3 regions of the Kitasatospora sp. NPDC059160 genome follow, and region 1 is predicted to be linked to each of the others. Evidence: riboswitches for the same ligand, from Rfam matches in the RefSeq annotation. Region 1 holds a riboswitch; each other region holds the start of a gene.
The links. Region 1 has a riboswitch for S-adenosylmethionine ahead of ACFXOZ_RS01480 (IclR family transcriptional regulator). Riboswitches for the same ligand answer to the same signal wherever they lie in the genome.
Positions count from the first base shown of each region.

Region 2: another riboswitch for S-adenosylmethionine. It lies ahead of ACFXOZ_RS28155 (aminotransferase class V-fold PLP-dependent enzyme); the one in region 1 lies ahead of ACFXOZ_RS01480 (IclR family transcriptional regulator).
Region 3: another riboswitch for S-adenosylmethionine. It lies ahead of thrC (threonine synthase); the one in region 1 lies ahead of ACFXOZ_RS01480 (IclR family transcriptional regulator).

Region 1 covers NZ_JBHZCN010000002.1:99,319-104,259, reverse strand. The annotation lists gene ACFXOZ_RS01490 (HSP90 family protein) at 1-4, opposite strand, end outside; gene ACFXOZ_RS01485 (neuraminidase (sialidase)) at 372-1,976, shown strand; gene ACFXOZ_RS01480 (IclR family transcriptional regulator) at 2,096-2,809, opposite strand; SAM riboswitch class I at 3,009-3,151, opposite strand; gene ACFXOZ_RS01475 (transporter suffix domain-containing protein) at 3,268-3,561, shown strand; gene ACFXOZ_RS01470 (MarR family winged helix-turn-helix transcriptional regulator) at 3,570-4,025, shown strand; gene ACFXOZ_RS01465 (hypothetical protein) at 4,128-4,523, opposite strand; gene ACFXOZ_RS01460 (hypothetical protein) at 4,781-4,941, shown strand, end outside.
Region 2 covers NZ_JBHZCN010000074.1:4,669-9,609, forward strand. The annotation lists gene ACFXOZ_RS28140 (heme-copper oxidase subunit III) at 1-316, opposite strand, end outside; gene ACFXOZ_RS28145 (hypothetical protein) at 714-1,139, shown strand; gene trpD (anthranilate phosphoribosyltransferase) at 1,260-2,336, shown strand; SAM riboswitch class IV at 2,480-2,597, shown strand; gene ACFXOZ_RS28155 (aminotransferase class V-fold PLP-dependent enzyme) at 2,649-4,013, shown strand; gene ACFXOZ_RS28160 (Lrp/AsnC ligand binding domain-containing protein) at 4,017-4,298, opposite strand; gene ACFXOZ_RS28165 (rhomboid family intramembrane serine protease) at 4,340-4,941, opposite strand, start outside.
Region 3 covers NZ_JBHZCN010000084.1:226-5,166, reverse strand. The annotation lists gene ACFXOZ_RS30245 (MoaD/ThiS family protein) at 1-10, opposite strand, end outside; gene thrC (threonine synthase) at 38-1,318, opposite strand; SAM riboswitch class I at 1,336-1,471, opposite strand; gene ACFXOZ_RS30235 (glucosyl-3-phosphoglycerate synthase) at 1,621-2,625, shown strand; gene ACFXOZ_RS30230 (trehalose-6-phosphate synthase) at 2,664-4,130, shown strand; gene otsB (trehalose-phosphatase) at 4,117-4,941, opposite strand, start outside.

The DNA.
Region 1 (4,941 bases):
TCAACGGACTCTCTCTCAGGTCGGTTCGGGAGCACCCTAGAACGGGGGTACGACACGGGAAACCGAATATCCGCGCGACGGGCGCCCGGAAGGTCGACCGCCCGGGCAGCGGCCGGGGTGCGCACGGATAACCGCAGGTCAGCGCGGGGACAGCGGCCGATGGTGCGGACTTGGTAAGGGAGCGCGCGCGGACCGTTGGCGCGCCCCCTCCGGCTGGTTAGACTCGCGCGGCCGACCGGGCATCGCGGCCGACCGGCCGGGCGACACGCACGGCCGACCGGGCGCCGACTCCCGTTCGGCACCGGAGCAGGGCACAGCGCGGCACCACCCAGGACACCAGGCACGTACCGCCGACGACCATGGGGGTCTCCATGCAGTTCCGCACCAGAGCACCGCTCGCCACCGCGGCCGCGGCGCTCCTCCTCGCCGCCGTCGCCGCCGGCACCCCGGCCGGCGCGACCGCGGACGGTACGAACCCGCCCGACACCTCGCCCGGCGCACCGCTCGCCGTGATCTCACCCGGCGATCCGTACGCCTCCTGCGACCTCGGCGCGGACGGCGACGGCACCAACTACCCGGGCGCGGAGGACGAACCGTACGCCGCCGCCAACCCGCTCGACCCGGCGAACACCATCACCGTCTACCAGCAGGACCGCTGGTCCAACGGCGGTGCCCGGGGCCTGAGCTCCAGCTACACCACGGACGGCGTGCACTTCACCCAGACGGCGCTGCCCTTCACCCACTGCGCGCCGGGCGGGCTGGCCTACCAGCGGGCCTCCGACGGCTGGGTGAGCTTCGGCCCCGACGGCACCGCGTACGCCAGCGCCCTGGTCTTCGACGCCACCACGCCCCGCAGCGCGGTGGCCGCAGCCACCTCCACCGACGGCGGGCGCAGCTGGCAGCACGTCACCGAACTGATCGGCGACGACGACCCGGCGATCACCGACGACAAGAACGCCGTCACCGCCGACCCGGTGCACCCGGGCGTGGCCTACCAGGTCTGGGACCGGGTGGACCAGACCACCGGCCCGACCCCGGTCTTCGACGGGCCGGGCTACCTGTCCGTCACCCGGGACCACGGCCGGACCTGGTCCCCGGCGAAGCCCTTCGTGACCACGGCCACGACGCCGAACACCCAGACCATCGGCAACCAGATCGTGGTCGACCCGCGCACCGACACGCTGTACGACTTCTTCGACTGGATCACCTTCACCGACGCGACCGCCACGACCGTCAGCGACGTGCACTTCGGCATGGTCAGCTCCACCGACCAGGGCCGCACCTGGAGCCCGCCGGTCCGGGTCGCCGCCGACACCTCCGTCCCCGAGGTCCACCCGAACGCGCCCACCGACGCCACCAAGTCCCTCCGGGCCGGCGCCGGACTGCCCAGCGTGGCGATCGACCCGCAGACCGGCGAGCTGTACCTCGCCTATGAGGGCTCGGAGTCCACCGGCGGCAGGTACGACGCGATCCAGCTGGTGCACTCCACCGACGGCGGCCGGACCTGGAGCGGCCCGACCCGGCTCAACCAGGCCCCGGGAGCGCCGGCGTTCACCCCGTCGATCACCGTGACGGCCGACGGCACCGTCGCCGTCAGCTACTACGACCTGCGCTACCTCACCCCGGACGACACCACCACGCTGCCCACCGCCGCCTGGCTGCTCAGCTTCCCGCGCGGCGGCGAGAACAGTCCGGTCGAGCGGCAGATCTCGCCGGTCTTCGACTGGCTCCAGGCGCCGTACGCCGGGGGCCACTTCCTCGGCGACTACCAGGCCCTGATCACCGACGGCCACCGGATCCGCCCGGTGCTGGTGACCGCCAACAGCGGCGCCCCGCTGAACTCCACCGACGTGTACAGCGGCCGCTTCCGGCCGGACACCCTGCGCAGCCCGGGTGCGGCCGCACCGACCACCGGGGCGGTGCGCACCGGGGCGCCCGCCGCCGACCCGCGCGCCGTGCAGCACCTGCGGCGCTGACCCGACCGGCGGCTGCCGGCGCGGAGGAGCTCCGCGCCGGCGGCCGCCCGGACCCGAGCGCTCGGGTCCGGTCCGGGCCGGGCCCCGGGCCGGTCACCCCACGTCAGCCGACCGCCCGGTCAGGGCCTGTTCAGTGCGTCCGTGAGGTGGCCCGCCGCCTCGATGACGGCCTGGGAGAGGCGGGCCCCCGGGTGCCGGCTGAGCCGTTCGATCGGCCCCGAGACGGAAACGGCGGCCACCACCCGGCCGGCCGGGCCCCGCACGGGCGCGGAGACGGAGGCCACGCCGGGCTCGCGCTCGCCGATCGACTGGGCCCACCCCCGGCGCCGCACCCCGCTCAGCGCGGTGGCGGTGAACCGGGCGCCCTGGAGTCCGCGGTGGAGCCGCTCGGGCTCCTCCCAGGCCAGCAGGACCTGGGCGGCGGACCCGACCTTCATCGGCAGCGCGAGGCCCACCGGCACGGTGTCCCGCAGGCCGAAGAGGCGTTCGGCGGCCGCCACGCAGATCCGGACCTCGCCCTGCCGACGGTACAGCTGGGCGGTCTCGCCGGTGACGTCGCGCAGGTGGGTGAGGACCGTGCCCGCCGCGGCCAGCAGGCGGTCCTCACCGGCCGCCGCCGAGAGCTCGGCGAGCCGCGGGCCGAGGACGAACCGGCCCTGGAGGTCCCGGCCGAGCAGCCGGTGGTGCTCCAGTGCGACGGCGATCCGGTGGGCGGTCGGCCGGGCCAGCCCGGTGGCGTCGACCAGCCCGGCCAAGGTGGCCGGACCGGCCTCCAGGGTGCCGAGGATCGAGGTGATCTTGTCGAGCACGCCGACGCCGCTCGTGTTCTCCATGGACGGGTACTCCAGTCTCAGATCCCGTGAGCGACGGGTGGGTACGGCTCACGGGCGCTCCGGTGGGGTGGGAGCGGGGTGGTCAGCGGAAACAGGCCTGCGGGAACAGCAGATCGCCTGCGCCGAGCACGAAACGGGTACGCGAAAGGGCCGGGGCGGGAAGCGCCCGGGCGAAGGACAGCACTGAGAGCACCGTGTCTCCTCATCTTCCCCGCGCCACGTTGGCGACAGGCCGGAGTTGGCACTGACCCCGGACGGCACGGCGCGTACTTCGGACGCCGGATCGAACGGGGAGTTGCCGGGGCTTCGTAGGGCCGGTCCCTCCACCCCTCTGGATGATTCGCGAAGAACCATACAAGATTTCCCGGCCGCCCCGCCAAACCCTTTCCCGACCGCCCCTCGACCCGGAGCCGCCGGGGTCCTTGACCACGGATGATTTAGATTTCTAAACTATTTCCATGACTGCGACCCCGGCGACCTCAGCACCCCCGAAGAAGCCGCTCAGGTTCAGGATCGGCATCGCGCTCCTCGTCCTGAGCGCCCTGACCTACGTGGCCGTCCTCGTCATCCTCTTCCTCCCGCTGGAGTCCGGCACCAAGGCCGCCGCCTTCGGCGGGACGCTCGTGGTCGCCGAGACCTGCGCCCTCATCGGCATGGCGGGCGTCGGCAAGGAGGCCGTCCGGGCAGTCCGGTCCCGCCTGGGGCTCAGGAGGCGCAGCCGCGCCGCCGAGCAGCCGCCGACCACGGACTGACGGGCCCGATGGACACCGGAGAAAGACCCGACAGCGCCGACCTGCACGCCCGCATCACCCGGATCGACCGGCTCTTCGCGGACCTGTGGCTCCTCTCGGAACGGCACGCGCCCCGCTACGGCGACTTCGGGCTCACCGCCCAACAGCACCTCGTGCTCGGGCGGATCGTGGCCGACCCGGGCATCACCCCCAAGGACCTGGCCGAGCGCCTGGGCGTGTCCAGGGGCGCCGTCAGCCAGCACCTGGCGCGCCTGGAGGAGGACGGCTACCTCTCCCGGCAGCGCAGCCCCCAGGACGGACGCGTCCACGTCCTCCGCCTGGAGGCCCGCGGCGCGGCCTACCGGCAGGCCCTACTCCGGTACGAGCGGGAGCTCCACGACGCCTACGTCGCGAAGCTCTCGGCCGCGGACATGGCGGAGATCGAGTCCGCACTCGGGAAGTTGAGGCGGGTGTTCGAGGACTGACGTCACCCGCCGTGGCCGCTACTCCGGATCGATCAGTCGGGACCGATCAGTTGGAGCCGGTCAGTTGGGGCCGGTCACTTGGGGCCGATCAGTGCAGACCGATCACTTGAGATCGATCACGAGGCCGCCCGTCCGCGCCTCTTCGTTCGTGACCTTCGTCCTCGGGTGCCAGAGCACCTGCACCGAGTAGGAGTCCGAACCGCCCGGCACGTCGGGCAGCACGATCGGGAACCGGCAGGCGGAGTCGTGGTACTCGCCCTGCCCCAGGGTGCCGGTCGCCACCACCCGGCCCGCCGCGTCGCGAACGGTCACCAGGGCGTCCTTGTCCACGTCATCCAAGCCCCTGGCACCGTTGCAGGTACCCGACTTGGTGGGGTCGGAGGTGCTGATCCGTGCCTGGCCCACCAGCGTGAAGGGCTCGTCGTCCCCAAGTCCGGACAGGCCCCAGGCCAGTCCGACGGCGCCGGCGCCGACCACGAGTCCGGCAGCCGCGAACACCGCCGGGGCCTTCCAGGGCCGGAGCCGGGGCTCCTGCGCAGGCTCCGGCGGAGCCGCCTCCGTGGCGGGTATCGGAGCGACATTCTCTTCATACGATGCGTCAGACATTCGCACAGCATGGCATCGGGCGCTTCGCCCGACGAGGAGTTATCTCGACCGGGGCCTGCCCGCGCGGCCGCCACCGACCGGCCGTGCCGACCGGCCATGGGGGCTGGCCATGGGGCCGGCAGCCGTCGGGGCACGGAAGAATGGGGCGGGTGACCAGCACTCAGCCGCTCCCCCGGGGCCTCACCGCCCTCATCCCCGACGCCCGCACCCAGGCCACGCCCGGCGAGCGGGCCGCCTCCCAGCTCCTCCACCTGCGCGAGGCGACCGTGCCCGTGCCGGTCCTCGCCGCGGCCGCCGAGCTGATCACCCC
Region 2 (4,941 bases), on a different contig from region 1:
GGGCAAACCACCCGCGGAGCTTCTTCACGTCACCGCGCTCGGCGGCGAACACGCCGAGCTGGCAGGTGAGCGAGGAGAGCACCAGGATCGTGGTGTTGATCGAGGAGAACGTCACGTTGAGGGCGTGCGCCTTCTCGGCCCAGAACTCGGCTCCCTTGACGGAGCGGAGCGTGAAGTACATCGCGAAGAGGGCCGCGAAGAACATCAGCTCGGAACTGAGCCAGACGATCGTTCCGACGCTGACCATGTTCGGTCGATTGACCGATCCGTGCGCGTGCCCGGTTTCTGTTGCTGTTGCTGTCGCCACGACGGACATTATGTCGGTCCCTTATTCCGTCTTCACGTCGGGGGGTGTCCCTCGGAGTGTCCGGTGCGTGCGGTATGCCCGCTTGAAGGCCGACGGAGGGTCCGGACGAGGGCTGAGCAGCGGCGTGTCCCTTTTCTGACGGTTCCTCGGAGGAGCCCGCGACCCCGTTGCCCGGCGCGTCGTTGCACGGTCGGCCCAGTGTCCTGCCGTAGGGGGGCGGGGCGCCGCATCCGCCGTCCGGGTGGACCGGGCGGGTCCGGGTGACGGGCCGTCCTCCGAGCGGGTGAGTCACGGGCGCGGCGGCTTGAGGGGGAACGTGCGCGAGGGGGACCGGCGACGGGGGAAACGGGAGTAGCATCCGGATCAGGTGAACGTGGTCCGGATCACACTTGAGGGAGCAGGGTCCATGGCGTACACGACCGACGAGACGCTCACCGTCCTCGTCTACAGCGACGACCGCAACACCCGCGAGCAGGTGCTGACGGCGCTCGGCCGTCGCCCCGCCGAGGATCTTCCGGAGCTGTCCTACCTCGAATGCGCGACCACCCCCGCGGTGATCAAGGCGCTGGAGAAGGGCGGCGTCGACCTGTGCGTGCTGGACGGCGAGGCGGTGCCGGCCGGCGGCCTCGGCCTCGGGCGCCAGCTCAAGGACGAGATCTACGGGTGCCCGCCGGTGCTGGTGCTGATCGGCCGGCCGCAGGACTCCTGGCTCGCCGCCTGGAGCCGGGCCGATGCCGCGATCTCCCACCCGGTCGAGCCGGTGGCGCTGGCCGAGGCGGTCGCCACCCTGCTGCGGGCCCGGCTGGCCAAGCGGGCCCCGGCCACGCGCTGAGCGGTGCCGTCTCAGTCCTGGAGAAGGGGGCGCCGTCGGCACCCCGCCGCTCGATAGGCTGGCTCCATCCGTACGGACGTCCCCCCGGCGCGGGGGAACCGACTACAGCTGGAGTCAGCCATGGTGAACGTGAACCCTGCGAACGGTGGTACCGACCCCGCGCAGGTGGTCCGCACCTGGCCGGACATCCTGGCGGCTCTGTTGAAGGGGGAGGACCTCGACCGCTCGTCCACCGCGTGGGCGATGGACCGGATCATGAGCGGCGAGGCGTCCCCCGTCCAGGTGGCCGGGTTCATGGTGGCGCTGCGGGCCAAGGGCGAGACGGTCGACGAGATCGCCGGCCTGGTGGACGCGATGTACGACCACGCCGAGCCGCTGGACATCCCCGGCCCGGCGGTCGACATCGTCGGCACGGGCGGGGACCGGGCGAAGACCGTCAACATCTCGACCATGTCGGCGATCGTCGCCGCGGCGGCCGGGGCCAAGGTGGTCAAGCACGGCAACCGGGCGGCCTCCTCGTCCAGCGGCTCCTCGGACGTGCTGGAGAAGCTCGGGGTGGCACTCGACCTCTCCTCCCGGCGGGTGGCCCAGGTGGCCGAGGAGGTCGGGCTCACCTTCTGCTTCGCGGCGAAGTTCCACCCCTCGATGCGGCACGCCGCCACCGCGCGGCGCGACCTCGGGGTGCCCACCGCCTTCAACATCCTCGGCCCGCTGACCAACCCGGCGAAGGTCACCTCGCACGCCATCGGCTGCTTCGACACCCGGCTGGCCGGGCTGATCGCCGGGGTGCTCGCCCGGCGCGGGGCGACCGCGCTGGTGTTCCGCGGCGACGACGGGTTGGACGAGCTGACCATCACCACCACCTCGCGGGTCTGGGTGGTGCGCGACGGCGTGGTCACCGAGACCACGTTCGACCCGCGGGACGTCGGCATCGAGCTGGTCGGCATCGAGGCGCTGCGCGGGGCCGACGCCGCGTACAACGCCGAGGTCGCGCGCCGACTGCTGGCCGGGGAGCGCGGGCCGGTGCGGGACGCCGTCCTGCTGAACACGGCGGCGGCGCTGGTCGCGCTGGAGCTGGGCGACGCCCCGCTGGCGGAGCAGCTCGCGGCGGGCATGGTGCGGGCGGCCGAGGCGATCGACTCCGGCCGGGCGCAGGACCTGCTGCGGCGCTGGTCCGAGGCCACCAGCCGGATCTGAGCGGGTAGTTGAGGGCCCGTGTCGACGCGTCGGCACGGGCCCTCCGGCCGCCCGCCCCGAGCCGGAGGGGCGCGCGGAGGAGGCTGTCCGGATGGTGGATGCCTGTTTGACCCTCCGACGTACCCGACCTAGAGTCTTCGCCAGGTCATGAGTGACAGCGCGAAGCCCCAGCTCGCTGTCCGGCAACCCTCCGTCCGTGGCGGGGTGCCCTGGGTGAGGACCGGGTCGCCGGGCAAGCCGTCCGCGCGACAAGCGCGGACACCGGACGATCAGCACTCCCGGGGTCCCTTACCCGTGAAGGAGTGCATCCTCATGTCCCTCTCCCTCGGAACCACCGCCCCGCTCGCCGTCCTCGGCCACGACGTCGAGGTCCCGCTCGTCAGCGGTGAGAAGGTCGGCTACGCGGCTCTCGACTACGCGGCCAGCGCGCCGGCCCTCCAGCGGGTGTGGGACGACGTCGCCGCCTACGCCCCCTACTACGGCAGCGTGCACCGCGGCGCCGGCTACCTCTCCCAGCTGTCCACCGACCTGTTCGAGCAGAGCCGCCGGACCGTCGCCGAGTTCCTCGACCTGCGCGAGGGCGACCAGGTGGTCTTCACCCGCGCCACCACCGACTCGCTCAACCTGCTGGCCGCCGCCGTCCCGGCCGGCACCCGGGTGTTCGCCTTCGAGACCGAGCACCACGCCTCGCTGCTGCCGTGGGCGCACGCCGGGCTGGAGGTCTGCTACCTGCGGGCGCCGCGCTCGCGGGCCGAGGCGGTGGCCGCGCTGGAGGAGGCGCTGGCCGCGGCGCCGGAGGGCCCGAAGCTGCTGTGCGTCACCGGCGCCTCCAACGTGACCGGCGAGCTGTGGCCGGTCGCCGAACTGACCGGGACCGCGCACCGGTACGGCGCCCGGGTGGTGCTGGACGCCGCCCAGCTGGCCCCGCACCACCGGGTCTCGGTGCGCGAACTGGGCGTCGACTGGATCGCCTTCTCCGGCCACAAGCTGTACGCGCCGTTCGGCGCCGGGGTGCTGGCCGGGCGCTCCGACTGGCTGGACGCGGCCGAGCCCTACCTGGCCGGCGGCGGGGCGACCCGGACGGTGGCCCGGGAGCTGGACGGCTCGGTGGCGGTGCAGTGGCACACCGGCCCGGCCCGGCACGAGGCCGGCTCGCCCAACGTCATCGGCGCCTACGCGATCGCCTCGGCCTGTCGGGCGCTCACCGAGGCCGGCTTCGACGCGCTGGAGGCCCGGGAGCGGGAGCTGGTCGAGCGGCTGACGGCGGGGCTGGCGGAGATCCCCGAGGTCCGGGTGCTGAACCTGTTCGGGGCCGGCTCGGCCCGGGTGGGCGTGCTGTCCTTCGTCGTCCAGGGCTGGAACAGCTCGCACTTCTCGGCCGCGCTGTCCGCCGAGTACGGCATCGGCGTGCGCGACGGGCTGTTCTGCGCCCACCCGCTGGTGCGCACCCTGCTCGGGGACGAGGACGTGGCGCCCTCCGAGTGCGGGGCGCCCGAGCCCTCGCTGCCCGGTGAGCGCAGCCTGAACGCGATCCGGGTGAGCTTCGGCGCCGGCACGCCGGACGAGCACGTCGAGCGCTTCCTGGCCGCGGTCCGCGAGCTGGTCTCGGACGGCGCGGCGTGGAACTACCGCAACGAGGGCGGCCGTTGCGTCGCCGACACGCGTCGCGCGAGCTGAGTCCTACTCGTCCAGGCCGAGGGCGAAGGCCGCTTCCAGGTCGTGCTGGGAGTAGGTGCGGAAGGCGATCTGGGTCTCGGTGTGGGCCACGCCCGGGACCTTGTTGAGCCGGCCTGGGATGACCTCGGCCAGGTCGTCGTGGCGGCGCACCCGGACCATCGCCACCAGGTCGTACCCGCCGGTCACCGAGTACACCTCGCTGACGCCCTCGATCGCGGCGATGGCCTCGGCGATCTCAGGGATGCGGTCGACACTGGTCTTGATCAGGACGATGGCGGTGATCACAGTTCGGGCTCCTTGATGGGGTGCGGCCAGCGTATCGGGCCTCAGCCGGGGCGTCTCGGGGGGTGGCCGACCACCGTGCAGGCGTACAGGAAGCCCGCCGAGAAGCCGATCACGTGCACCAGGTAGGCCACTCCGGGCCCGGCCGAGTGCACCGACCACCACTGCAGGGCGAACCAGAGGCCGAGCACCAGCCAGGCCGGGAAGCGCAGCGGGAGGAAGAGGAGCAGCGGGACGAGGGTGGTCACCCGGGCCCGCGGGTGGAAGCGCAGGTAGGCGCCGAGCACGGCGGAGATCGCGCCCGAGGCGCCGATCAGGACCCGGGTGGAGTCGGGCGAGTGCGCCTCGGCGAGCGCGAAGCCGTACGAGGCGGTGCAGCCGGCGGCCAGGTAGAAGAGGAGGTACCTGGCCCGGCCGACCCGGCGTTCGACGGTCGGGCCGAAGACGTGCAGGAAGAGCAGGTTGCCCAGCAGGTGCAGCCAGCCGGCGTGCAGGAAGAGGCCGGTGAGGGCGGACACCGCCGGGTGCTTGCCCGGGGTGGGGGCGGCGGGGCAGCCGGGGACCGGGTCGGGGGCCTCGGCCAGTTGTCCGGCGGTCAGCGGGTGGCCGGTCAGCAGTTCGGCGGGGACGGCGCCCCAGCGCTGCT
Region 3 (4,941 bases), on a different contig from region 1:
TGGCGCTCATGACTCTCCTAGCGGGGTGGGGGGTGGATCAGACGGACGCGAGGCCGGCGGCGTGGAAGGAGTCCAGCGTCGGGCGGATGACGGCGGTCATGCCCGCCTCGGAGACGGCGTCCAGCGTCTTCAGGCCGTCCCCGGTGTTGATCGCGACGGTCTCCTTGGACGGGTCCAGCTGACCGGTCTCCACGAGCTTCTTCAGCACACCGACGGTCACCCCGCCCGCGGTCTCCGCGAAGATCCCCTCGGTCCGGGCCAGCAGCCGGATCGCCGCCACCACCTCCGCGTCCGTGACGTCCTCCACCGCGCCGCCGGTCCGGCGGGCGATGTCCAGCACGTACGGGCCGTCCGCCGGGTTGCCGATCGCCAGCGACTTGGCGATGGTGTCCGGCTTCACCGGCCTGATCACGTCCCGGCCGGCCTTGAACGCCGCCGACACCGGCGAGCAGCCCTCCGCCTGGGCGCCGAAGATCCGGTACGGCCGGTCCTCCACCAGGCCCAGCTTGATCAGCTCCTGCAGACCCTTGTCGATCTTCGTCAGCTGCGAGCCCGAGGCGATCGGGATGACGATCTGCTCCGGCAGCCGCCAGCCGAGCTGCTCGCAGATCTCGTACGCCAGCGTCTTGGAGCCCTCGCCGTAGTACGGCCGCAGATTGACGTTGACGAAGCCCCAGCCCTCGCCGGCCGGGTCCCCGATCAGCTCCGAGCAGAACCGGTTCACGTCGTCGTAGTTGCCCTCGATGCCGACCAGCTCACCGCCGTACACCCCGGCCATCACGACCTTGCCCTGCTCCAGGTCGTGCGGGATGAACACGCAGGAGCGGAACCCGGCCCGGGCCGCCGCCGCACCCACCGCACCGGCCAGGTTGCCGGTCGACGAGCAGGACAGCGTGGTGTAGCCGAACGCCCGGGCCGCCTCGATCGCGCAGGCCACCACCCGGTCCTTGAACGAGTGCGTCGGGTTGCCCGAGTCGTCCTTGACGTGCAGCTGCGCGGTGAACCCGAGCTCCCGGCCCAGGTTGTCCGCCTTCACCAGCGGGGTCCAGCCGGGGTTCAGGTTGGGCTTCGAGGCGACGTCGGCCGGCACCGGCAGCAGCGGCGCGTACCGCCAGATGGACGCGGGGCCGGACTCGATCCGCCTGCGCAGCTCCTCGGCGCGCTCGCCGCCGAACTCGTAGGCGATCTCCAGCGGCCCGAAGCACTCCACACAGGCGAAGCTGGGGCCGAGCGGGAAGCGGGTTCCGCACTCCCGACAGGACAGGGCGGCGGCGGGGCCGAGGTCGACGGAAACAGGTGCGGCGATGTCGATAGCCATGATGGCGGAGGCCTCTCTCCTCATCTTCCCCGCGGCGCGGTCGCGCCACAGGCCGGAATTGGCACCTGTCCCGCCGGGGCCTGTCAACGACAGCCGAGCGAGAAGGTTGCCGGGACGTCAACGGGCCGTTCCCTCAGTCCCTCTGGATGAGCTTGTGAAATTGTGGTGGTGCGCAGCGGCGACCCCGGCGTGCAAAGGTCCGACCGCTGTACGAAGACTGTATCCGAAGGCGCCAACCCTGAACGGGACCGTCCGCCAAGCGAGATGACCCGTCCCACCCGATCCCGCCGAGGAGAGTCACCGTGCCCGCCGAACCGACCCACGCCCTCCTCCCACAGGCGGCGTCCTGGCTCCGCCGCCGCTCGTGGAGCGCGGCCGAGCGGCCGGTCGACGCCCTCCTCGCCGCCAAACGGCGCACCGGCCGGACGGTCAGCGTCGTCCTCCCCGCCCTCGACGAGGAGGCCACCGTCGGCGACATCGTCCGCACCGTCCGGCGCGAGCTCATGGACCGGATCCCGCTCGTCGACGAACTCGTCGTGGTCGACTCCGGCTCCACCGACGCCACCGCCGCCTTCGCCGCCGAGGCCGGCGCCCGGGTGGAACACCGCGACCGGATCCTCCCCCGGCTGCCCGCCGTCCCCGGCAAGGGCGAGGTGCTCTGGCGCTCCCTGCTGGTCACCCACGGCGACATCGTCTGCTTCATCGACGCCGACCTGCGCGAGTTCGACCCGGCCTTCGTCTCCGGCATCGTCGGCCCGCTGCTCACCGACCCCGACATCCACCTGGTCAAGGCCATGTACGACCGCCCGCTCGAGACCGAAAGCGGCGCGATCGTCCCGGCCGGCGGCGGCCGGGTCACCGAACTCGTCGCCCGCCCCCTGCTCAACCTCCACTGGCCGGAACTCGCCGGCTTCGTCCAGCCCCTCGGCGGCGAGTACGCGGCCCGCCGCTCACTGCTCGAACGGCTGCCCTTCCCCACCGGCTACGGCGTCGAACTCGGCCTCCTGGTCGACGCCCTGGACCAGGTCGGCCTCGACGCGCTGGCCCAGGTCGACGTCGGCGTGCGGCACCACCGCCACCAGGACGGCCAGGCCCTCGGCCGGATGGCCGCCACCATCTACCGCACCGCCCTGGAACGCCTCGACCGCTCCCACCGCCTCAAGGCCTCCGCCGACCTCGTCCACCCCCACCTCACCCAGTTCACCCGCGACCCCCACACCCGCGCCTTCACCGCCCACACCCACCCCGTGACGGCCCTGGAACGCCCCCCGATGCACACCGTCCCGGAATACGCCACCCGCCGCTGACGGGTTTGCCGCCCCGACCCCCCGGCAACATCCCAACCATGGGCGATCTCACGACCGAACGTTCGAGTGCGACCGGAACCGCCCCCGTCCTGGTGGCCTCCAACCGGGGACCGGTGTCCTTCGGCACCGCCGACGACGGCACGCTGACCCTGCGCCGCGGCGGCGGGGGCCTGGTCTCCGGCCTGTCCGCGATCGACGACCCCACCGCCGTCTGGGTCTGCGCCGCGCTAAGCGACGCCGACCGCAGAGCCGCCCGGGAGGCCCCCGCCGGCCGCCTCGACCTCGCCGGGCACGAGGTCGGCGGACAGGCCGTACGGATGCTCGACATCGACCCGGAGACCTTCGCCCGCGCCTACAACGGCGTCGCCAACTCCACCCTCTGGTTCGTCCACCACCTGCTCTACGCGACCCCCACCGCGCCCTCCTTCGACGCCGGCTTCCGCACCGAGTGGGCCGCCTACCGGGCGTACAACGCCGCCTTCGCCGACGCCCTCGCCGCCGAGGCCGCCCCGGGAGCCGCCGTCCTGGTCCAGGACTACCACCTCTCCCTCACCCCGGCGCTGCTCCGCGAAGCCCGCCCCGACCTGCGGATCGGCCACTTCTCCCACACCCCGTGGGCGCCGCCCGAGTACTACCGGCTGCTCCCCGACGACGTCGCCCGGGCCGTCCTGACCGGCATCCTCGGCGCCGACCGGGCCGGCTTCCTCACCGAACGCTGGGCCCGCGCCTTCGCCGCCTGCTGCGAGGACCTGCTCGGCGCCGCCTTCGACCCTGCCGCCCTCACCGTCACCCACGAGGGCCGCACCACCCACCTGGGTGTGCACGCCCTGGGCGCCGACGCCGACTTCCTGCGCGAACGCGCCCACCGCCCCGACGTCGACGAACGCCTCGCCGCCCTCCGGGCCGCCGTCGGCGACCGCCGCACCATCGTCCGGGTCGACCGCACCGAGCTGAGCAAGAACATCGTCCGCGGCCTCCAGGCCTACCGGCACCTGCTCCGCACCCGCCCCGAGTGGCACGACCGGGTGGTCCACATCGCCTTCGCCTACCCGTCCCGGACCGACCTCGCCGAGTACCGCGACTACACCGCCGCCGTCGAACGCCTCGCGACCGCCATCAACGCCGAGTTCGCCACCCCCGCCTGGCAGCCCCTGATCCTGCACGTCAACGACGACTTCCCGCGCAGCCTCGCCGCCTACCGCCTCGCCGACGTGGCCCTCGTCAACCCGATCCGGGACGGCATGAACCTGGTCGCCAAGGAGGTCCCGGTGGTCTCCGACCACGGCTGCGCCCTCGTCCTGTCCCGCGAGGCCGGCGCCCACGCCGAACTCGGCGACGACGCCCTCACCGTCAACCCGTACGACGTCATCGCCACCGCCGAGGCCCTGCACACCGGCCTCACCATGAGCCCCGGGGAACGCGCCGACCGCACCAAGCGCCTGGCCGCCGCGGCCACCGCGCTCCCCCCGCAGCAGTGGTTCCTCGACCAGCTCAACGCCCTCTGAGGGCCTCCCCCAGCGCCCCCAACAGCTCCACCACCCCGTCGGGCCCGTCGACCACCACGTCCGCCAGGTCGGCGAGCTCCCGCACCGGCGCGTCCCCCACCGCGCCGGCACACACCAACAGCCCGGCCAGCCCCTGCCCCCGCAACTCCTCCACCGCCCGGAACGCCGCCACGTCCCCCAGGTCGTCCCCCGCGTACAGCACCGCCCGCGCCCCGCGCTCGCGCAGGAACCCGGTCAGCGCCGCCCCCTTGTCCACCCCCGGCGGCCGCAACTCCAGCACCAGCCGCCCGGGCTCCACCACCAGCCCGTACTCGGCCGCCAACTCCCCCACCGGCCCGCGCAACGACTCCAGCGCCCGCTCCGGCTCCGCCGTACGCCGCGTGTGCACCGCCACCGAGCGCCCCTTGTCCTCCACCCACGTCCCCTCGGGCGCCCCCACCCGCTCCAACACCCCCGGCAACGCGCCCCGCACCCCCGCCACCCCCGGATGCACCTCCGGCGCCGAGAGCTCACCCGCCTCCCACCGCTCGGCCCCGTAGTGCCCCAGCACCACCAGCCCCGGCACCCCGGCGAACCCCCCGTACTCCGCCGCCAACCCCGCCGGCCGCCCGGTCACGACCACGACGGCCCCCACCACCGCCGCCAACCCCCGCAACGCCCCCACCACGCCCGGATGCGCCCGCGCCCGCGAGGGATCCGCCACGATCGGCGCCAACGTCCCGTCGAAGTCCAGGGCGACCACCGCCTCACCGGGCGCCGCCAGCACCGCCCGCAACCCGTCCCGCCCGGCCTCGCTCGCCGGCACCACCAT